Regions from separate parts of the Feifania hominis genome, predicted to be linked through region 2. Evidence: predicted binding sites of a transcription regulator. Region 2 holds the regulator's gene; the other holds the start of a gene.
What was found. Region 2 encodes LexA, which represses DNA repair genes until DNA is damaged. Its sites were predicted from a motif close to CNAACANNTGTTNG; they were not measured.
Positions count from the first base shown of each region.

Region 1 (11,172 bases), on a different contig from region 2:
AGCAGGTTCACGCCGTAGTCGCGAAAGACGTCGAGCACAAAGGCGAGCGCGCCGCGCTCGTGGGGAGTGTGCAAAACGACGCTGACCGTGTCGGCATCGGGCCCGCAGACCGGCGAGCGGGCAACGCGGATGAAGCGCGTGGTATTCGAGGCGGCATCGCGGATGCCGCTGTGCAGAACGGGCAGGGCGAGATGTTCGGCTGTAAAGCGGTTGCACAGCGCCGCAATACCGGGGTCGCCGCGCTCCTGCACCAGCGCAGCGGCTCCGGCCGTATCCGAGCAGGAGCGAGGCGTCAGAGCGCGCTCCTTGAGCCATGCGGCACACTGGGAGAGCGCCTGCGGATGAGAGTAGACCTCGCGGACAGTGTCGTCGGAACCGGTGGAGACGAGGCAGTACTCGATGTCGAGCGTGGTCGCCTCGACAATGGAGAGCCGGTGCCTCAGCAGCAGATCGTAGACCTCGCGCACCGTACCGGCAGTGGAATTTTCAATGGGCACGACGCCGCAGTCGACTTCGCCCGAACCGACAAGACGAAAGACCTGCTCAAAGTCGACAGCGCTTTGAAGAGCCGCCTGCGGCAGAAGTTTGCAGGCCGCCTGGTGGGACCAGGAGCCGAAAGAGCCGTAGTAGGCGCAGCTGTCTTTGGGCTGAGCCTGTGTGAGCGCCGACATGCAGGCGGGGAGCCGCCCCGCGTCGACAAACGCGCGGTACTGCCGCTCGCGCGAGAGGAGAATGAGCGTGGTGAAAAAGGAGTCGCCGGCGCCCTGAAGCTCCTGTGGGAACCGGGTACGCAGACTCTCGTGGATGGCGGCCTCGCGCTCGCGGTTTAAAATGGCGCCGCCGTTTTCAAGCTTACTGCGCGCGACGTCGAGCGCGCAGCCCATGCGCTCGGCGAAGAGACGGGTGAGTTCTCCGTCGATGCGGTTGATGGTCTGCCGGATGGCATTCAAATCAGACATTGGCAAGTCCCTCATAGCCGTACTCCTCGAGCAGCAGATCACACACGGCGATGGCTGCGGCATTCTCCACCACCGGCACGGCGCGGGGCACAACGCAGATGTCGTGCCGGCCGCGGACGACAAGCGTCTCCTCGTTGCCGCTTTTGAGATTGAGTGTGCGCTGGGGCTGCGCAATGGAGGAGATGGGCTTGAACGCTGCGCGAAAGACAATTGGCATGCCGGTGGTGATGCCGCCGAGAATGCCGCCGTTGTGGTTGAAGCGGGTTTTGATCTGGTCGTTTTCGCTGTAGTAGGGGTCGTTTGCCTCGCTGCCGCGAAGAGCGGCAATGCCGAAGCCCGAACCGAACTCCACGCCCTTGACGGCGGGAATGGAGAAGAGAAGCGACGAGAGGGCCGATTCCACGCTGCCAAACATCGGCGAGCCGCAGCCGGGCTTCATTCCCGTCACGGCGCACTCGACGACACCGCCGAGCGTATCACCAGCCGAGCGGGCAGCGCGTATGAGCGCGAGCATGCGTTCGCCCGCCTCAGCCGAGAGAACGGGCAGCTCGTTTTGCGCGATGCGCTCGGCCTCACCGCCGCCGATTCGGCAGAGGTCGAACACCTCGTCCGCGACGTCGGCGATGCTCGCGATGTGGGCGATCAGCTCGATGCCGCGTGTGCGCAGAAAGGAGCGGCACAGGCTCCCCGCGAAGACCAGAGGAGCAGTCAGCCGGGCGGAAAAGTGGCCGCCTCCGCGCGGGTCGTTTGCCCCCTTGTAACGGACCATCGCGGGATAGTCGGCGTGGGAGGGCCGCGGCATGTCGGTCAGATTGTCATAGTCCTGCGAGTGGGTGTCGCCATTCTCCATGACGGCGCAGATGGGCGCGCCCGTGGTGCGCCCGTCGCGAATGCCGGAGAGAATACGAAAGTCGTCGGTCTCGTGACGCTTAGTGGAAAAGGCGCCGCCCGACGGACGCCGGCGTGCCATCTGCGCACGGATGAAGTCAAAATCCACCGCAACGCCGGCGGGAAACCCATCGACAACCGTGCCGATGGCCTCGCCGTGCGACTCGCCGAAAATGGATATGCGAAGCTGATTACCATAGATGGATGACATGCAAAGGCCCTCCTGTTCAGACAGCGCTCAAAGGCACTGTCGCAGTAGTGAGTGAAAATCCTCCACGGGAATGGGGTGGATGACCGCCTCCCCAAAGCGGCGCAGAAGAATCAGCGAGAGGCTGCCGGAGAGATTTTTCTTGTCGTGCAGCGCCGCTTCGAATAGTTCATCGGCCGAGTGGGTGAGCGCGGTCGGCAGATTGTGGCGCTCGAGTAGGCGTACAAGCTGCGCCCGAGTACCGGCCTCGGTGACACCGAGCCTCTCGCCGATGGCGGCCGCGGCGACCATGCCGGCCGCCACCGCCTGCCCGTGGGTGTAGCCGGAGAAATTTGAGAGCTTTTCCTCGGCGTGGCCGAGGGTGTGACCGAAGTTCAGAATACCGCGAAGTCCCGTGTCGAGCGGGTCCGCCTCGACAACGTCGCGCTTGATGGCGACACAGCGGGCGATGAGGGCCTCGAGGGCCTCACCGTGGGGCCGCTCAAGAAGAAGCTGCTCCATCGCGGCGTCGCGGATGGCGGCGTACTTGATGACCTCGCCGAGCCCGTCCTCAAAAAAGACGCGGGGGAGTGTCGTGAGAAGCTCCGGGTCGATGAGAACTGCGACCGGGTTGTGAAACGCCCCGACGAGATTTTTGCCGAACGGCGTGTCGACGCCGGTTTTGCCCCCCACGGAGGAGTCGACCTGGGAGAGAAGCGTCGTCGGAATCTGAACATAGGGTATGCCGCGCAGATAGGTGGCACTGGCAAAGCCGGTCATGTCGCCGGTGACGCCGCCGCCGAGCGCGCAGAGCAGATCCGACCGGGTGAGACCGTTCTCGCTGAGAAACCGGTAGAGCTGCCCGATGGTGTCGAGCGTCTTCGACTGCTCCCCGGCGGGAAAGACAAACAGGTGAGTCTGAAAACCCGCGGCTTCAAGACCCGCCAACAGTCCGCCCGCATAGAGCCCGGCGACATTGGAATCGGTGACCACCGCCACGCGCCGGCCGCTCACAAGCGGCAGGGCGGTGTGCGCGACACGGGCAAAGCAGCCGCTCTCAATGATAATTTCATAGGGGTGGTCAAACCCCGCGCAGGATATGGTTGTCATGGCATGTCCCTTTACAATTCGCGGCCGACCGCATGGGCGATGGGGCGCAGTTCGCCCATCAGCTTGTCAAACGCATGAGGGGTGAGCGACTGGGCGCCGTCACTGAGCGCCTCGCGCGGATTCGGGTGAACTTCGATGATCAGGCCGTCGGCCCCTGCGGCAACCGCCGCCTTGGCGAGCGCGGGCACGAGCTGGTAGGCGCCTGCCGCGTGGGAAGGATCGACGATGACAGGCAGGTGGCTGTGCATCTTGAGTACGGGGACAGCCGAAATGTCGAGCGTGTTGCGCGTGGCGGTCTCAAAGGTGCGAATGCCGCGCTCGCAGAGCATGACCTGCTCGTTTCCCTCGCTCATGATGTACTCGGCGGCCATGAGCAGCTCCTCGATGGAGTTTGCAAAGCCCCGCTTGAGCAGAATGGGCTTTTTCGACCGGCCGAGCGCCCGCAGAAGCTCAAAGTTCTGCATGTTGCGCGCGCCGACCTGAATGATGTCGACGTCGCGCTCGTAGATGGGCAGATGATCCGCACCCGTGATCTCGGAGATGATGGGCATGTGGTACTTGTCGCGCGCGGCGTGGAGCATGGCGACGCCCTCGTCCTTGAGCCCCTGGAAAGAGTAGGGGGAGCTGCGGGGCTTATAGGTGCCGCCGCGCAGAATCTCAGCGCCCGAGGCGTGTACCGCACCTGCAACCGTATCGATCTGCTCATGGCTTTCGACTGAGCAGGGGCCCGCCATTACAACGATCTTTTTGCCACCGATGACAATGTCGGTGCCCGGCAGAGTGATCTGTGTGTCGTGGGGGTGAAAGCGGCGGTTTGCGCGCTTGTAGGGCTCCTGCACTTTCATGACCCGCTCGACGACGTCATACATCAGGATATTCTCCGGGTTGATGGAGGAGGTGTCGCCCACAAGGCCAAGAATGGTGGTGCCGGTGCCCTCGATGGGAGAGACATTTACGTGAAAATGCTCCAGATATTTTGTCAGCTCTGTGACGCCCTCTCTGGGAGCGCCGGTCTTTAACACAACAATCATGTTACGTTCTCTCCTTTAAACGCGCGTGGACGCGCGTCTTCGTCTTATTAAAATAATATCGAAAGAACTTGTTTTTTTCAATTGATTGATGTGAAGAATATTTGGAAATTGATGCGCTCCATTCTGGGTAAATAGCCGTCAAAAAGGAAGAAAAAGGAGCTTTACAGAACAAATGTTTGGTTTTATAATGATCTTCAGAGAGGAGGAACCGGCATGCAGCGTGAGATTCTGCACTGTGATCTGAACAATTTTTACGCCTCGGTGGAATGTCTCTACAACCCGCGCATCCGGGAGCTTCCGGTCGCGGTCTGCGGCAGCGTGGAGCTGCGCCACGGCATTGTACTGGCCAAGAACATGGCGGCCAAGGCCTGCGGTGTCAAGACGGGCGAGCCGGTCTGGGCGGCGAAGCGCAAGTGTGCCAATCTTGTGGTGGTGCCGCCGAACCGTGAGCGCTATCTGAGTATGAGCGCGTCGGCGCGCGCGATCTACGAGCGCCACAGCGGCTTTGTCGAATCGTTCGGCATCGACGAGTGTTGGCTCGACGTCACAGGCTCGCCCGAGCCCGGCGGCGGGGAACAGATTGCCGAGCGCATCCGCCGGGAGATCCGCGAGGAGCTCGGCATCACGGTCTCGGTTGGCGTGTCCTATAATAAGATTTTTGCCAAGATGGGCAGCGACTACAAAAAGCCGGATGCGGTGACGGTCATCACGCGCCAGAACTACCGCGAGCTTCTCTGGCCGCTGCCGGTGCGCGAGCTGCTCTTCGTCGGGCGGGCGACCGAGAGCAAGCTCCACACGATGGGGCTCTACACCATTGGCCAGCTTGCGGGGTGTGACCCGGCGTACCTGATGCACCGCCTGGGAAAAAACGGCTATATGCTCTGGCTCTTTTCAAACGGCCGCGATGAGAGCGCCGTTATGCCGAGCGATTATGTCGATGAGCCGAAGAGTGTGGGCAACAGCATGACGCTCCCGCGGGATATCACGAGCCGGCGCGAGGCGGAGGTGACGCTGACGCTGCTCGCCGACAGTGTGGCAAAGCGGCTGCGCCGCGCGCGCAAGGTGGCGCGGATCATCCAGGTCTCGGTCAAGGACAATGAGCTCTTCTCGCGCGAATATGAGAGCCTGCTGCCCGAGCCGTCGGCCTCGGCTGCGGCGCTCACAGCCTGCGCGGCCGGACTCTTTGGCGCGCGCTACCAATGGGAGAGGCCGGTGCGCGCGATGGGGCTTCGCGCGGTGGAACTGCTCGACGAGGACACTCCCGTGCAGCTCGATTTGGAGCAGTATGCCCGCAGCCAGCTCAGACAGGAGAAGATTGAGCGCAGCATGGATGAGATCCGCCGCCGCTTCGGCGTGCGGGCCATCACGCGCGGCTGCCTGCTCGACGGGTCGGTGACGGGGACGATCTCCCCGGCGGATGACAACATCGTCCACCCGGTGGCATTTCGAAAGAGGTGAGTGTCTTGAGAAAGGTCTATGTCAAGGTCAACGCCGACTTCGACAGCGCCGGAAACATCATTCCCCGGGTCATCACCTGGGAGGACGGCAGACGTTACAGCGTCGATCGCGTGACCGAGTGCCGGCCGGCGGCAAGTCTCAAGGTCGGCGGCCACGGGCTGCGCTACCGCTGCCGCATCGGGCGCATGGAGAGCTATCTGTTCTACGAGGAGGGAAAGTGGTTTGTGGAGGCCAAGCAGTAGCGGGCCTCTTTTTTTGCCGCTTGAAGCGGCGCGCCTTTTCCGGTATGATAGGCGTATGAGGTGGAGAGACGATGAACAAAAGCGCAAAGATCATTCGAAGAGTTCTGCTTGCGGCAGGTATTGCGCTGCTCGCGATTATCCTTGTGACGGGGTTGATCTACCTGCGGGTGGAGCGCATCGGCAGCCGGGAGCTCTATGACATCGGGCAGAGCGATCAGATTGTCGCCGCCGACGCCATTCTGGTGCTGGGGGCCTATGTGCGCCCGGACGGCAGCGTCTCAACCATGCTGCAGGACCGCCTCGATTACGCTCTCGCGCTCTATGAGGCGGGCCTGGCGCCGAAGATCATCGTCTCAGGAGACCACGGAAGAGAGTCGTACGACGAGGTCAACGCCATGCGCGAGTACCTGCAGCAGCGCGGTGTGCCGCGCGGAGACATCTTCATGGACCACGCAGGTTTTTCCACCTACGAGTCGATCTACCGTGCGCGGGATGTATTTCTGGCCGAGCGTGTCATCATCGTGTCCCAGCGCTTTCATGTGGTGCGGGCGCTCTACATCGCCGACCGCCTCGGCCTCGACGCGGCCGGTGTCAACAGCGACCCGCGCGAGTACGCGGGAATTGTGAAAAACGAGATCCGCGAGATCGGCGCGCGTGTCAAGGCATTCTGGCAGGCCGAGATTCTCCGGCCGAAGCCGACCTATCTCGGAGAGGAGATTCCGGTCTGGGGAGACGGGGCAATCACCGATGACGGAAAGACCTGATAAAAGAGTGTTTCATCAACGGTAAGAGCCGCTGACAGGAGCTTTGTCTGGCGCCGGAATGGCGTTACCACACCGGAGGATGCCGGTGAAAAAATGCAAAAGCAGGGGTGGCTTATGCAGGAAGTAGAGCTCATCAAGACAGACGGCAAAACCCGGCGCTTTCGCAATCTGACCTATCGCAAAACGCGAAAATACATCCTGCGGGAGGCCTTCTCTGCACAGATGTTCTATGTGCTGATGACGGGCTCCTTTCTCGCGGGCTATCTCGAGTATCTGGGCCTTGACGCGAACACCTCGGCGGTGCTCATGCAGCTGCCCTATCTCGCGGCGGCGGTGCAGCTGATCGCGCCGCTGTTCTATGAGAGCAGGAGCCACCGCATGAAGTATTTCATCGGGCTCTTTGTCGCCTATCGCATGCTGGTGGCGGGAATCGGTCTGCTCGCTCTGGTGCGGGGCAGTGCCGCGCTGCGCGCGGCGGGCTTCTGTGCGCTGATTCTCTCGGGGTACTCGTGCAACTACTTCGGAGAGCCGGCTTTCAACGAATTTTTGACAAACGTTGTTCCGGCAAAGCTGCGCGGGCGCTTCATGTCCCGGCGCGACGCCTGTATGATCGCGGGCGGCGCCGTCTCGAGTATCGTGATGGGGCAGGTGCTCGACCGCTTTCGCGGCGCGGACAGAGCAGGGCTCGGCTACACGGTGCTCTTCGCCGTGGCGGCAGTTGTCATTGTAGTGAACTTCATCTGTATGAGCCGCTTTTGTGAGCCGCCGGTGCGAACAGGTCGTGTCAGACTTCGCCTTGCGGATGTCTTTCGCATCCCGCTGTCAAACCCGGGCTACCGGAAGTTCATCCTCTTTCACATCATCTACAACTTCAGCGTCTATGTGGCGTTTGCCTACTACAGCATCTACCAGGTGAGAAACCTCGGGCTGCCCTATACGGTCATCTCACTTCTGTCGCTCGCGGAGAATCTCGCGCGGGTGTTCGCGTCGCGCTACTGGGGCCGGCAGCCGAGCCGCCGCAGTCTGCCGCAGGTGCTGCTGCGCGCCATTGTGATTCTCGCGGTGATCCACTGCCTGTGGATCGTCATGTGTCCGGCAACGGCCCCGTTTTTGCTGCCTGTGGTTCACATCGGCGGTGGGTTCGCGTGGGCGGGAGTTGCGGTGAGTCTGCTGACGGTGAACTTTCTGTTTGCCCCGCGCAAGTCGCGCACGGTCTACTTTGCGCTCAACGCCTGCACCGGCCTTGTGACGGGCTTTTTGGCCTCCCTCGTGGGCTCGGCGATTGGGAGAGCGCTCATCGGAAAAAGTCTGCGCCTCGGGCCGCTTCTGCTCACCGGGGAAAACGTGATCTTTCTCGTGTCGGGCTTCGGCCTGCTCGCCACCGCGCTCTATGTCAAATGTGTGCTGCGGGAGGACGCTGTGACGGCCGACTGATTCGCACGAGGAGTGCGGGCAGCCCCGGGCTATCATAAACCAACAACAGGGCCGCCTGCAGGGCGGCCCGCTCACGGAGGAGATATGGATTTTTCAGACAGAATGGGACGTGTCGGCGTCGACGGGGAGCAGCGGCTGCTGCTGCGGCGCGCGGAGGAACTCGTCGAGCGCGCCGAACGCAGCGGCCGGGCGGTGTCCCGCCACTTCTACACCCCGGCGGAGCAGGAGTTGATCGCGGGCGCTTTCAGAGGCCGAACACCGCTCACTCTGGAGTTTGACGGGGGCTATGAGGGAGCGGAGCGGCGCATGCTGCTGCTCTATGAGCAGGGGGAGATAAGACCCGAGCCGCCGCTGACAGCAGTGGCAATCGAGTTCCCAGCCCGCGCGGCGGTACCGGCCCACAGGGACTATCTCGGCAGCCTCATGGGGCTCAATCTCAAGCGTGAGACCATCGGCGACATCCTGGCCTGTCCGCAGTCGCCCGGCATTGTCTTTGCGGCGGACGCAGTCTGTGGTGTGCTCTATGAGGAGCTGCGCGAAATTGGCCGCACTCCCGTCACAGCGCGCCCGGCGCGCCTGGAGGAGATTGTCGTGCCCGAGCCGGACGGCATTCTGAAAAGAGCGACAGTTGCCTCTCTTCGCCTCGACAGCGTGGCGGCCGAGGGCTTTGGCCTCTCGCGCACGCGCATGGCCGCACTCATCGCCGCGGGCGGGCTTCAGCTCAATTTCAGACCGTGCGAGAGCCCCTCGCGGGAGGTCGGCGAGGGAGATGTTTTCTCAGTGCGCGGCAGGGGGCGCGTAGTGCTCACCCACGTCGGGGGGAACTCGAAAAAGGGGCGCACCTTTGTGGAGCTTACCTGCTTTTTGCGCTGAAAGGCGCTTTGGGCGGCGGGAATGTTCCCGCCGCCCATGGCGCCAAAATATATAAAGCGAACGTTCGGCACGGTTTCTTTGGCGGCATCCTCAAGGGTTCAAACGCCGTGCCAACGGCCCGCCTGTTGCCGCCCTTTTAATAGAGTATGAGACGGGCGGCGGTTTGTGATTGTGCGCGGGCCCGTTGCCGGGCGGCTATTTTGAAAAAACGCCGTTCTTTTTTCGGTTGACTTCACCTGGCAAAGCTCATACAATAAAATCAGCCAAATCAAAAAAGTGAGGGATTTTTTAAGATGATGAAAATAGCTCCTTCCGTGCTGACTGCCGACTTTGCGCGTCTCGGAGACGAGGTCGTCGCCGCGGCGAAGGCCGGCGCAGACTATATGCACCTCGATGTGATGGACGGTGTGTTTGTACCAAACATGTCCTTTGGGCAGGACATCATCAAGTGTCTGCGTCCGCTGACCGACATCACATTCGATGTACACCTGATGATTGTCGAGCCAGAGCGCTACATCGACGAGTACCTCAAGGCCGGGGCAGACATTTTGACTTTCCACTACGAGAGCACCGAGCGCCACGATGAGATCATCGACCGCATTCATGCGGCGGGCGTCCGGGCCGGTATGGTCATTAAACCCAAGACCCCGGTGAGCGTTTTGGAGCGGTTTGCAGAGAAACTCGACCTGATTTTGATCATGTCAGTTGAACCCGGCTTCGGCGGGCAGTCTTTCATGCCGGAGAGCCTTGAAAAGCTGCGCCAGGCCCGTGCGCTGATTGAAAAAACCGGCCGCGAAATCGACCTTGAAATCGACGGCGGCATCAAGAGTCACAACATTGGTCTTGTTGCCGAGGCGGGCGCAAATGTCGCAGTTGTCGGCTCGGCGGTCTACAACGGCGGCGACTACGTCGAGAACATCCGTGCCCTGCGTGCGGCGGCCGGCAAGTGAGACACAGAATAGAGAGCTGTGGGGGTGGTGTCATGGCCCCGTTGGTTTGTGGGAAAATGACACCCGGTCAAAAGTGGAAGATAACAGCGAGAGCGTAACATGCGTGTTACGCTCTCGCTGCGTCTTGGGAATATCCGCTCGCATCGGATCCGATTGACAATGGCAGAGGATCGTGCTATCATATAGTCAAATAATAGACTATCAAATTATGTACGGAGGGCTTTATGACGCAGGAAGAAATCAGGGGATATGTCAATCAATACGGCAAGTTGCGAGATGTTCAATATTCCGTGTACGAGCGCTATGCAAGACGACACAGTTTAACAGCGAAAGAACTGTTTGTGTTGGATATCATCTGGTTTGCGCCGGATGGCTGTCTACAGTCTGAGATTTGCGAACGGCTGTCCGCTACAAAGCAGACAGTGAGTGCAATCGTAAAAAAGTTTTTGAGACAGGGATATGTTACTCTGACAGAATCTGAGACAGACCGCCGAAACAAAATTGTCCGTTTTACGGATGCTGGCGTTGCCTACACCAGGAAAATCATTCCACCGGCGGCCCGCGCGGAACGTGAGGCCATGGGCGAATTGGCTGGGGAGGATATTGCAGAGTTGGTGCGACTTACAACACTTTTTTCCCGCAGCATGATAGAGAAGTTTGAAGCCATACAGGAGGTGCGCAGATGATCATCAATACCGGCGGCCGTACGGATACCGTACAATACTACACAAAATGGCTTCTGAAACGGTTTGAGCAAGGCTATGTCTACTCCCGAAATCCACTGTTTCCCAACAGGGTGACTCGCTATGAGCTATCACCCGACGTGGTGGACTGCGTGGTATTCTGCTCCAAAAATTATGAACCCATCCTTGCCGATTTGCCCCAAATCACAGACAGGTTTCACACCTATTTTCACTATACGATTACTGCCTACGGCAGGGATGTAGAGCCCGGGGTACCGTCCATTGAGCAGAGTGTGAAAACATTGAAAAAGCTGTCCAACCTGGTAGGCAGACAGCGTGTGGCGTGGCGGTATGATCCCGTTCTGCTCACTTCAAAGTATACGCTTGAGGTTCACAGGAAAACGTTTGAGCAGATGGCAAGCGAACTTACCCCCTATGTGGATCGCTGTATATTCAGCTTTGTTGAGATGTACAAAAAGCTCACAACCAATATGCCGGAACTGCAAGTGTTGACGGAAGCAGACAAGAGTGCACTGGCTCGAACACTGGGCGAAATTGCAGCAAAGTACGGCCTGAAACTGCAGACCTGTGGG
Region 1 covers NZ_JACRSP010000001.1:360,138-371,309, forward strand. Annotated here, with positions in the region: gene H8695_RS01710 (bifunctional chorismate mutase/prephenate dehydratase) at 1-959, opposite strand, end outside; gene aroC (chorismate synthase) at 952-2,058, opposite strand; gene aroB (3-dehydroquinate synthase) at 2,086-3,144, opposite strand; gene aroF (3-deoxy-7-phosphoheptulonate synthase) at 3,156-4,175, opposite strand; gene H8695_RS01730 (DNA polymerase Y family protein) at 4,389-5,633, shown strand; gene H8695_RS01735 (hypothetical protein) at 5,630-5,875, shown strand; gene H8695_RS01740 (SanA/YdcF family protein) at 5,947-6,639, shown strand; gene H8695_RS01745 (MFS transporter) at 6,754-8,073, shown strand; gene H8695_RS01750 (YlmH family RNA-binding protein) at 8,176-8,946, shown strand; gene rpe (ribulose-phosphate 3-epimerase) at 9,240-9,896, shown strand; gene H8695_RS01760 (MarR family winged helix-turn-helix transcriptional regulator) at 10,121-10,582, shown strand; gene H8695_RS01765 (DUF1848 domain-containing protein) at 10,579-11,172, shown strand, end outside.
Region 1: a site for LexA is predicted at 4,341-4,354, ahead of H8695_RS01730 (DNA polymerase Y family protein). Genes of this name have one in related genera too.

Region 2 (11,172 bases):
GAGGACTTGCCCACGTTCGGCCGCCCCACAATCGCGGTCGGAATGCCCTCGGCCACGGCGCGGCCGTAGGCGTAGCTTCTCAGAAGCCGCGCCGTGTGCGCGCGAAGCCTTTCGACGGCCGCCGAGACGACGCCGGCGTCGGCCGGCTCCATGCCCTCGTGGGCGTAGTCGATACCGACCATGATCTCGGCGTCGAGATCCACAAGTTCGCGGCGCAGCGCCTCGATTTCACCCGACAGAGCGCCGCCCACCTGGGTGAGCGCAAGCTCCGCCGCACGGCGGCTCTTCGCGCCGATGAGGTCCATCACCGCCTCGCTCTGCGCAAGGTCGAGCCGGCCGTTTAAAAAGGCGCGCTTGGTGAATTCCCCCGGCGCCGCCGGGCTCGCCCCGTGGCGCAGCAGGCAGTCGAGCACCTCGCCCACCACCACAAGACCCCCGTGGCAGCTGATCTCAGCCATATCCTCCCCCGTGTAGGAGGCGGGGCCCTCGAAGAGGGTGCAGACCACGTCGTCGACGGGCCGGCCGCCGTCGACCAGCCGCGCAAGGCGGGCGCGGCGGGGCGGCCAGGTGGAAAAGGGCGCGCCGTCCGCCCGGCGAAGAACCTGCCCGAGAAGCGCCCTTGTGCCCTCGCCGCTGACGCGCACCACGGCGATGGCCGCCGTCTGATAGCCGGTCGAAATGGCCGCAATGGTGCTCACGGATTCGTTCCCCCTCTTTCAAAAAAGGGCGGGCTGGCGCCCGCCCTTCTGTCTGATTTTTATCTTCTGCGGCCTCTGCGGGACGCGCCGCTCATGGGGCGCTCGTCCTGCACGCCGCCGGGGCCCTCGTAGTAGATGACCACCTTGCGGTTCGGCTCGACGCCGACCGACCCGGTGCGCACGCCCTCGAAGTCCTGAAGCGTCGAGTGGATGATGCGCCGCTCAAACGGATTCATGGGCTCGAGCGTCATGTTGCGCCGGTACTTGACCACCTTGCCGGCGATCTTCTTCGCGAGACGCTGCAGCGTCTCCTCTCGCTTGCGGCGGTAGTTCTCGGTGTCAACCGTGACCTTGACATAGTCCTCCTCGCCGCGGTTGACCACAAGGCTCGTCAGATACTGAAGCGCGTCGAGCGTGTCGCCGCGCCGGCCGATGACGATGCCCATGTCCTTGCCCACAAGCTCGATGGCGAGCTCGTTTGCGCTCTCGTCGTTCTCAATGAATTCGGTCTCGATGCTCACGTCCATCTCCATCACGCGAAAGAGCTGCGCGAGGAAGTTGCCCGCCTTGTCCGAGGGGTCGTTGTCGGCCGGCTCGGGCTCGTCCTCGGTGACGACCGTCACCTTGACCTTGGCGTCGGTGGTGCGAAGCCCGAGAAAGGATCTCGTCGGCGTCTCGAGCACCTCGATTTCCACATTCAGATCGTCGCGGTCCACGCCGAGCGCGGCGCACCCGGCGTTGATGGCGTCGTCAATGGTCTTGCCTGTCGCAATGTACTCGTTTCTCACTGGTTATTCCTCCCCCTGTCCGTCGCCGTCGTCAGCGGCGCCGTCCTGCGGGACCTGCGGTTCGTTCTGGTCCTGCTTTTTCTGGTTGTTGTATTTGCGCGCGCCGCTGTGCTTTTTCTTTGCGGCCTCTTCCGCCTCGGCGCGCTCGAGCGCGAGCTTCTGCTGCATGAGCGCTTTCTTCTTCTTGCGGATCTCCTCTTTCTGGCGCTCCTCTTCCTCCATCTGGGCGATGATCTTTTTGGGGTTGTAGATGAGATTCAGGCCCCAGCTCTGCACCATGCTCATCACGCTCGACATCGACCAGTACAGGCCGACGCCCGCGGGCATCTGAAAGCAGAAAATCAGCGACATGATGGGCATGACAAGGTTCATGGTCTTCATGTTGGCCTGCTGCGGAGCGGGGTTCATCTTCTGCATGTACCAGCCCGACACCCAGGCCATCACGCCCGCGAGAATCGGGATGAGCCACAGAAGCGAAATTTTGGTAAAGCTCGGCGTCTCGGCGAGGTTGATGCCGAAAAAGTTGAAGTCGATGGGTTTGACGCCCTCGGGCAGAAGATGGGCGATCTTATCGGCGTTGTGGTACATGGCCTCGGCGATCGGAATCTGGATATAGCCGGGCTTGTCGATCATGCCGAGGTTCAGCGCCGCGTCAATGGCGCGGATGGTGTCCTGCGACAGATTCAGAATGTAGGTCAGCGGCTCGTTGATGATCTTATACAGCGAAAAGATGATCGGGAACTGAATCAGCAGCGGCAGACAGCCGGCCATGGGGCTGTAGCCCTCGTCCTGGTAGAGCTCCATGAGCGCCTGGTTGAGCTTCTCCTTGTCCTTGGCGTACTTTTTGCGGATGGCCTCCTCCTTCGGCTTCATGCGCAGCATGGCGATGGAGCCCTTCTGCTGCTTGATGCCGAGCGGGAAGAGAATCAACTTGACAAGGATCGTGAACAGAATGATCGCCAGACCGTAGTTGTTGACCAGGTCGTAGCAGAACTTGATCACCCAACCGAGCGGCTGGTTGAGTATGACGTCAAAGATTTGTCCCATTGTCTTCCTCCAACATGCAATTTAGGGAACCGGGTCATAGCCGCCCCGGTGAAAGGGGTGGCACTTTAAAATCCGCCGCAGGGCGAGCCAGCTGCCCCTGAGCGCTCCATACCGGCCGATGGCCTCGAGCGCATACTGCGAGCAGGTCGGAGTAAACCGGCAGCACGGCCTCTTATACGGCGAGATGTACTTTCGATATCCTCGGATGAGTGCGATGAGAAACCTCTTAATCATGGCGCGGCCCCTCGATCAGGCCAAATTCGGTGAAGATCTCCTCCATGGCGGACTGTACCTGCTGGCACCGGGCGCCGAGAATGCGCGTTCGCGCCACGAGCACAAGGTCGTAGCCGGTCTTCATGCGCGGCTCGAGCAGCCGCAGCGACTCGCGCAGCAGCCTCTTGGCCCGGTTGCGCTGCACGGCGTTGCCGACCTTTTTGCTCACAGTCAGTCCATAGCGGTTGACACCGGCGTTTCGCCGGTTGCGAAAGCAGTAGACCGCGAGATACTTGCCCGCCCTGGTCTTGCCCCTGGCGTAGGCGCGCTTGAACTCGCGGTTCTCGGTGAGGGCGGTTGTTCTCGTCATAGTTACTCCATGAGCGCAAAAGAAGATAAAACAGCGACAATCCAAATGGTCGGTCGCAAAGGGCGCTCCCTCCCGAAGAGGTTGTATTTCATGAAGTTCGCTTCGCTCACTATAAACAAAAAGGCCACAAACTGTTTTGTGGCCTTCATGGTTTAGTGGGTCAGTCGGACTCTTCCCTTGGCTCTTCTTCTGGCCAATACTTTTCTTCCGTTGCTGGTTCTCATTCTCTTGCGGAAGCCGTGCTCCTTGGCTCTGTGTCTCTTTTTGGGCTGATAGGTTCTGAGCATTTAAAACCCCCCTCTCTCTGTCATGGGATAAACACCGAAAAGCCTCCGGCAGGCAGGCGCGGCGGTTTGCCGCTATTTACCCCATCAGGTTAATGGCAAACTATATTATAAGCGAAACGCAAAACAAAAGTCAAGCACTTATGCGCGTCCGGCGGCCTGTGACGGCCCCTTGAAGCAATTTTTTTGAAAAAATTCAGAACAAATGTTGCTTTTTCTCAAACCGCATGCTATACTGACAGCATAAAACAACAAATGTTCGAGTTTTGGAGGTGTGCCATGAGAACCGGCGACAAAAAAGAGCGCGAGGTGCTCGACTACATCCGCGAGCAGATTGAGACCTGCGGCGTGCCGCCCTCTCTGCGCGAAATCGGCGCGGCGGTGGGGCTCAAGGCCGCCTCATCGGTACACGCCCACATCAAGAATCTCGCCGACAAGGGTCTTATTATATATGAAGAGAACAAAAAGCGCGCCATCTCTCTGCCGAACGCGGTCAAGACCGTGGGCGTGCCCATTCTCGGCCGGGTCACGGCGGGTCTTCCCATCCTCGCGGTGGAGGAAAACGAGGGGCTTCTCCCGGTGAGCAGCGATGTGGCGCGCGGGCGCGAGCTGTTCGCGCTGCGCGTGCGCGGCGACAGCATGATAAACGCCGCCATCCTCGACGGGGATCTCGTGGTGGTCGAGCGCACACCCGAGGCGCGAAACGGCGAGATCGTCGTCGCCCTCATCGAGGACGAGGCCACGGTCAAGCGCTTCTACCGCGAAAACGGCCGCTTTCGCCTGCAGCCCGAAAACGACGCCTACGAGCCGATTCTCGTCGAGAGTCTCACGATACTCGGGCGGGTCATCGCCTCGGTTCGCTACTACTGACCGACGACATTGCAATTGACTGACAAGTGAGGGAATACAAATGACCGCAAAACAGGGCTTAAAACTATTGATAAACGATACTCTTCGGCTTCTTGTCGATTATTACTATACACTGCCGGTGCTTGGCACCCTGCTCTTTCTGCCGCCGGTGATGCGCACGCTCGCGCGCGGGCGCATCGACCCGGGCGAGCCGCTGCGCTTTGCGGTGGGACTCGGCCTCTACGCGCTGGTCGTCGGTTTTACAGTCATGGTGGCTCTTGCGAAGCGCTCCGTGCGCCGCGAGCGCCGTGAGCGCAACGTGGTGGTTCTCACACCGGCCGCTCGCCGGCCCGCCCCCGCTCACACCACCGGCCGCAGCGCCTGACAGAAAATCAGCCGATTGGGCTCCCCTCAGACGGGGAGTCCTTTTTCTTTCTGCTCCGACATGATCTGGTAGCGCAGCCGCACATAGCTGTGCTCCAGCGCCTCACAGCCCACAAGGCGCAGCATACCGAGCTCGTCAAGCCCCGCGGGCGGCGCGCCGTCAATGGCCGTGGGTGTTTTGCTTCCGCCGACAAACAGCGGGGCGACGATCAGCTCGGCATAGTCCAGCAGTCCGGCGCGCAGCAGCAGGGCGTTGAGCGTGCCGCCGGTCTGCACAGTGAGCCGCTCGCAGCCGTGCTGATTGCGCAGCCAGCGGAGCGCCGCGCCCAGATCAAGCCGCTCCTGAAGCAATACCGACAGATTCTCCTCGCGCATGCACAGAGCCGGGTGGTCGGGGTTGACGGTCACAATCGCGAGCTCTTTGGCGTAGCTGCAAAACCACTTCACGCCGCTCTCCCGAAGATGGCCATTGTCCACAAGCGCAAACGACACGGCCGTGCGCCTCTCAGGCCGGGGGCGCTCGTTGACGCCGATCTTCGCCTGCACCCGCCCTGAGCACAGCGACCAGAGATCCGTCCTCTGCTCCAGGGCATAGTACTGCGCAAGACCGGCCGCCGTCGCCGGCAGGCGCGGCAGGTCGGCGTCGAAGTCAAAGTCGTCGGTCTCGCCGGTGCTGATCTTGCCGTCGGCCGACACCAGTAAAAAGAGGGTTGTCACCGGTCTGTCCATACGCGTCTCCTATTCCAAAGTGATCTTCTTCCGGTCCGAGAGAATGCTCACAAAGCTGCGCCCGGGGTTGATGGCGAGCTCTTTTCCCTGCGCATCCATGAGTTTGACAAAGCTGCTGTCGGACTTTTTCTCCCACCTGATCTCGCAGACTGTGCCCCGCGAGCAGTAGTAGCCCTTGCCGCTGCCCGTGGTCGCGACCGTGACGCGGCTCGCGTCGTCGCCGGGAATGGCCTTGACCGAGGTCTGCAAAATGATGACGTTCTCCACCGCGATCTGCTCGCCGGTCAGGCCGTCGATGTGCTTTTTGCCGTACTGGTAGCGCTCATAGAGGCCGGTGTCGGCGTTGTACTCATAGCTCGGCGCGATGTAGTTTGAAAAGGGAATCTTGACAAACTCGGCCCTCTGCTCGCCCGCCGGAGCCGGGGTCTCGCGGAACGTGTAGAGCGGCTTCAGCTCCTGCTCGAGTACGGCGCGCTTTTTGAACTTCTCGATGGTGGCCGTGATCTTCTCGCCGCTTGTCATGACGCTGTGCTCCCAGGCCGCGTTCTTGATGCGGTCCTTATCGCGCCAGTAGAGACTCTTCTCCACGTCGCCGTTGATGCCGTCAAAGGCGTCGAGGTCGCCGCGCTTGAGCGCCTTGTAGGCCTGAGGGCTGCCGCCGTAGTGCAGAAAGATGGCGTCGAGCGGGCGCGCGTAGTCGAGAAAGTAGTCGCGCGCGCTGCGAACCGTGCCGATCTGCTCGATGTCCTGATAGTTGTAGAAGACCGCCATGATGCGGTTGGTCTCCCCCTCGGCGGGGAACTCAAACCAGCCGTCGGCCGAGCCGATGCCATTCTGGGGCAGGGCGGGCTTTAAGTTGTTGATCATGACCGCCACCGGCCGGGTCATCTCATAGCTGTCGGGCATGGGCTGCCCCGTCAGCGGATTCCAGTAGCGCACCACCGGCTCGGACTCAGGCTCAGGCACGGGTTCCGGTTCCGGCTGTGGGTCCACCGCGGGCGGCAGATCCTCCTCCCCGCCCGTGACGGGGGGTACCGGCTCCGAAGATGGGGATTTGCACGCCCCCAGAGCCAGCAAAAGCAATACACTGAGTAATAGTGCTACTGTTCTCTTCAAATTGTATTCCCCTTTCCATTCCCTCTGCGCCCGCAGATGCCGGACGCGGCCCATTGGGTGGGCATGCCTCGCGAATCCTACGGGCAAACCTGCCGGGCCTGCGTGCCCGCCACGAGCCCGCACGCAAACCTGCCCGGACGTCAGTCCGACCGTGGACGCGGGTCCGTGAGGTATGGCGGATTGCCCCGATATCAGCGCGTATCATCTCCACACAAGCCCGCTGACGTGAGTCCGGCCGGGCTTCGGTTCGTGAGCTGCCCGAGCGCAAGCCCCAGCTGCCGAGTGCAGGCCCGATCTGCCCGGGCGCAAACCCACATGCCTGGGTGCAAGCCCTTATGCCGGGCGCAAGCCCTTATGCCGGGTGCAAGCCCTTATGCCGGGCGCAAGCCCTTAGCCGGGCGCAAGCCCTGAAACCATCTTACCATGATTTCGGGCGCGGGACAACCTTGCCCAAAGCGAAAGCGCCCGCCCGAACCCCCGTGGGTTCGGGCGGGCGCTGTATCTGTCCGACATTTTACAGAGGGTCACGGGGCGACCATGTTCTCCACGTCGTTTGCGGTGCGCGGCAGAGCCTGCGACAGGTTCACAACCCCGTCCTCCGTCACGAGCACATTGTCCTCAATGCGGATGCCGATGCCCCACTCGGGAATGTAGAGCCCCGGCTCCATGGTATGCAGGCAGTTTTTCGGAATCACGCGGTCGAGGCGGCGGTAGTCGTGCAGGTCGAGGCCGATGGGGTGGCCGCTGCCGTGGAAGTAGTAGCGCTCCACCTCGCGCGCGTCGTCGATGAGACCGAGAGACTTCAGGGCCCCGGCATAGAACTCCTTGATCTTGGCGTTCACCGCGAACTCAGTCGTGCCGACGCACAGCGCATCCATGCCAATGGCGAGCGCCTCGAGAACAATGTCATAGACCTCGCGCTGGCGGGGGGTAAATCGGCCGCTGACCGGAAAGGTGCGCGTCAGGTCGGAGACATACCAGCCGTTCAGCGCGCCGACGTCCATGAGCACCATGTCCTGCGCGCCGGTGACGTAGTTTGCCTCGTTGTAGTGGAGAATCGTGGCGTTCTTCCCAGCCGCCACCACCGAGCGAAAGCGCGGCGCGCTGCCGTGCATGCTCAGGTAGTGGATGTAGTGGGCCTTGATCTGGTACTCGGCGATGCCCGGCTCCATGAGCGCGGCGGTGTGGGTGAGCGCGCCGATGGCGAGGTCGACCGCCTGCTGCGTCAGCTCGACCTCCTCGGGCTCCTTGGAGCCGCGAAGCTCGGTCAGGATGTCGAGGGGATTTAAAATCTCCATCGCCGGGTAGGTGCGGCGCAGACGGTCGGCAAACTGGGCATAGAGGGTCTGCGGCTCATGAAGCCCCGCGATGTTCGAGTAGAGATAGACGCTCTTTGTGCTGCCCGAGAGAAAGACCCGGTTGTCAAACTCGGTCTCAAACTGGTAGGTGTACAGCACATTCTCGATGCCCGAGACGGCGGCGGCCTCCGCGGGGCGCATCATCTTCGCCTGCCACTTCTCATAGTGTTCGTCGACCGGCGGCAGAAAGAGATAACACTGGGTGCGGCCGCGGCTCTTCCAGAAGAGCAGAATCATGTTGTCGCGGTCGATGCCGGTGAAGTAGTAGAAGTTCCGGTCCACCGAGAACGGATAGGCGAGCTGGTCGTTGGTGTCGCGGCGGTAGATGCCTGAGAAGAACACCGCCATCGAGTCGTCAGCCATCCGCCCGGCAAATTTCTCGCGGTTTTTTGTAAAGAATAGGCGATCCATTGTAGGCTCCTTTCGCTCTCAGCGCAGCACACAGGCCACGAAGTGGCCGGGGCTGACCTCCCGAAGCGGGATGCTCTCGCCCGTGCAGGCCGGCGTCGCATGGGGGCAGCGCGGGGCGAAGCGGCAGCCGGGCTTCGGGTTGATGGGGCTTGTGACCTCGCCCGTGAGCAGCTTGCGGGGTCTGCCGCGGCGGCTGAAGTTCGGCACGGGAATCGCGTCGAGCAGCGCCTCGGTGTAGGGGTGAAGCGGGTTTGCGAAGAGCTCGTGGGAGGAGGTCTTCTCCACGCACTGGCCCATGTACATCACCATGATCTCATTGCTGATGTGGCGCACCACGCTCATGTCGTGGGTGATGAAGATGTAGGTCAGCCCCATCTGCTCCTGCAGATCCATCATCAAATTGAGAATCTGGGCCTGAATGGACACGTCGAGCGCCGAGACCGGCTCGTCGCAGACGATGAACTCCGGCTCGAGCGCGAGCGCCCGGGCGATGCCGATGCGCTGGCGGCGGCCGCCGTCGAGCTCGTGGGGGTAGGCGTTGGCAAAGCGCTTGGAGAGGCCCACGGTCTGCATCAGCTCCTCCACGCGGCTGTGGCGCTGCTCACGGCTCTCACAGATGCCGTTGACCCGCAGGGGGTCGGCGATGATGTCGCTGACCGACATGCGCGGGTTGATCGAGGCATAGGGGTCCTGAAAAATCATCTGCATCTTGCGGCGCATCTCACGCATCTGGGGCTTTGTCAGCTTCATGATGTCCTGCCCGTTGAAGAGCACCTCGCCGCCGGTGGCCTCGAGCAGCCGCAGCACGACCCGGCCCAGCGTCGACTTGCCGCAGCCGGACTCGCCCACCACGCCGAGGGTGCTGCCCCGCTCGAGCGTGAAGCTCACATCATCCACCGCGTGCAGCACGCCCGCAGAGGTCGAAAAATATTTTTTCAGGTTTCGTGTTTCCAAAATGGTATCCGGCATCACGCGTTCCCTCCTTGCGCTGGTTTGCTGCCCGGCGCGCCAAACAGGTGGCAGCGGATCGAATGGCCGTTCTCCGTGTGGAACCGGGGCTGCTCGGTCTCGCACACCGGCATACAGTGGGGGCAGCGCGGGGCGAACTTACAGCCCCTGGGAAGATCGGTCGGGTCCGCCATGAGGCCGTCGATGGGGTGGAGCCGGCGCTCGTCTTTGGTCATATCGGGAATGGCACCGAAGAGCCCTACGGTGTAGGGGTGGTGGTTCTCCCGCTCGAAGATATCCTCCACCGCGCCGTATTCGATGATCTCGCCGGCGTACATGATGGCGACCTCGTCGCAGTTTTCCGCCACCACGCCCAGGTCGTGGGTGATCAGAATCATGGCGGTGTCCATGCGCTCGCGAAGCGAGCGCATCATATCGAGAACCTGGGCCTGAATGGTCACGTCGAGCGCGGTGGTGGGCTCGTCCGCCAGCAGCAGCTTCGGCTCGCAGACCAGGGCGATGGCGATGACGATGCGCTGCTTCATGCCGCCGGAGAACTGATGGGGATAGTCCTGCCTGCGCTCGGGCGGGATGCCCACCATGGTCAGAATCTCGTCGAGGCGCTTTTCGAGCTGCTCCTTTGTGAGGTCCTTGCGGTGCAGGGAGATGACCTCCATGATCTGCTCGCCCACCGGAAGAACCGGATTCAAGCTGGTCATGGGGTCCTGAAAGATCATCGACACGGTGTTGCCCCGCAGCAGGCGCATGTCCTCCTCGGTGGCGGCGGTGATGTCCTTCCCGTCGAGGACGATCTGCCCCTCGGTGATGGAGCCCACCTTTTTGGGCAGCAGCTTCAAAACGGCGAGCGCCGTCGTGGTCTTTCCGGCGCCCGTCTCGCCCACAAGGCCCAGGCTGCGGCCCTTGTCGAGCGTGAGGTCGACGCCGTTGACCGCGCGGACCTCCTCGCCCTCGTCCGTGTCATATTTGATATGCAGATTTTTGATCGTAAGCAGATGCTCTGACATGGCGATCACCTCATCAATTCTTCAGCTTGGGGTCCATGGCGTCGCGCAGACCGTCGCCGATCAGATTCAGCGCCATGACCGCCAGCACGATTGCAACGCCGGGCACAATGATCTCGTGCGGGTAGTACATCATGAACTGCTTTGCCTCGGAGAGCATCGCGCCCCACTCCGGCACGGAGGAGGGCAGCCCCAGACCGACAAAGCTCAGCGAGGAGATCGTCAGAATGGTGGTGGCCATGCTCAGCGTCGCCTGCACGATGATCGGGCCGATGCTGTTCGGCAGAATGTGGCGCAGGATGATGCCCGTGTCGGTCGTGCCGTAGGCGCGGGCGGCCTCCACAAACTCCTGCCCCTTGACCGTCAGAATCGACGAGCGCACAATGCGCGCAAACCGCGGCACACCCGAGATGCTCAGCGCCAGCAGCAGATTCCACATGCCGTTGCCGAGCGCCGCCACGATGGAGATCGCAAGCAGAATCGACGGAATCGCCATGAACACGTCCATGATGCGCATGAGCAGGTTGTCGACCCGGCCGCCGTAGTAGCCGGCCACCGCGCCGATGATCGCCCCGACGCTCAGAGAAATCAGAATGGTCAGAATGCCGATGAACAGGGAGATGCGCGCGCCGAAGATCACGCGCGCGAAGAGGTCGCGCCCGTAGTGGTCCGTGCCGAGAAGATGTCCGGCGCCGGGTGGCTGGTTGCGCTCAGCCATGTTGTGCGAGAGCGCGTCGTTATCGTAGCTCGCAAGAAAGTTTGCGAACACCGCCACCAGTGTCAGCGCCGCAAACAGGCAGAGCCCGAACATGGCGAGCTTGTTTTTGCGAAAGCGGCGCATGATGAAATACAGCTGGCCTCTGTGCTCATTTTTCAGCTTGTCGGTTTTTTTCATACGCCTCACCTCGCCTTGATGTACTGGGATTTGACGCGCGGGTCTATGTAGGTGTAGAGA
Region 2 covers NZ_JACRSP010000005.1:3,078-14,249, reverse strand. Annotated here, with positions in the region: gene mnmE (tRNA uridine-5-carboxymethylaminomethyl(34) synthesis GTPase MnmE) at 1-698, opposite strand, end outside; gene jag (RNA-binding cell elongation regulator Jag/EloR) at 758-1,486, opposite strand; gene H8695_RS10080 (YidC/Oxa1 family membrane protein insertase) at 1,490-2,533, opposite strand; gene yidD (membrane protein insertion efficiency factor YidD) at 2,555-2,767, opposite strand; gene rnpA (ribonuclease P protein component) at 2,760-3,116, opposite strand; gene rpmH (50S ribosomal protein L34) at 3,269-3,403, opposite strand; gene lexA (transcriptional repressor LexA) at 3,680-4,270, shown strand; gene H8695_RS10055 (hypothetical protein) at 4,311-4,634, shown strand; gene H8695_RS10050 (dihydrofolate reductase family protein) at 4,661-5,362, opposite strand; gene H8695_RS10045 (DUF3048 domain-containing protein) at 5,372-6,478, opposite strand; gene H8695_RS10040 (aminopeptidase P family protein) at 7,003-8,247, opposite strand; gene H8695_RS10035 (ABC transporter ATP-binding protein) at 8,266-9,216, opposite strand; gene H8695_RS10030 (ABC transporter ATP-binding protein) at 9,216-10,220, opposite strand; gene H8695_RS10025 (ABC transporter permease) at 10,234-11,112, opposite strand; gene H8695_RS10020 (ABC transporter permease) at 11,118-11,172, opposite strand, start outside.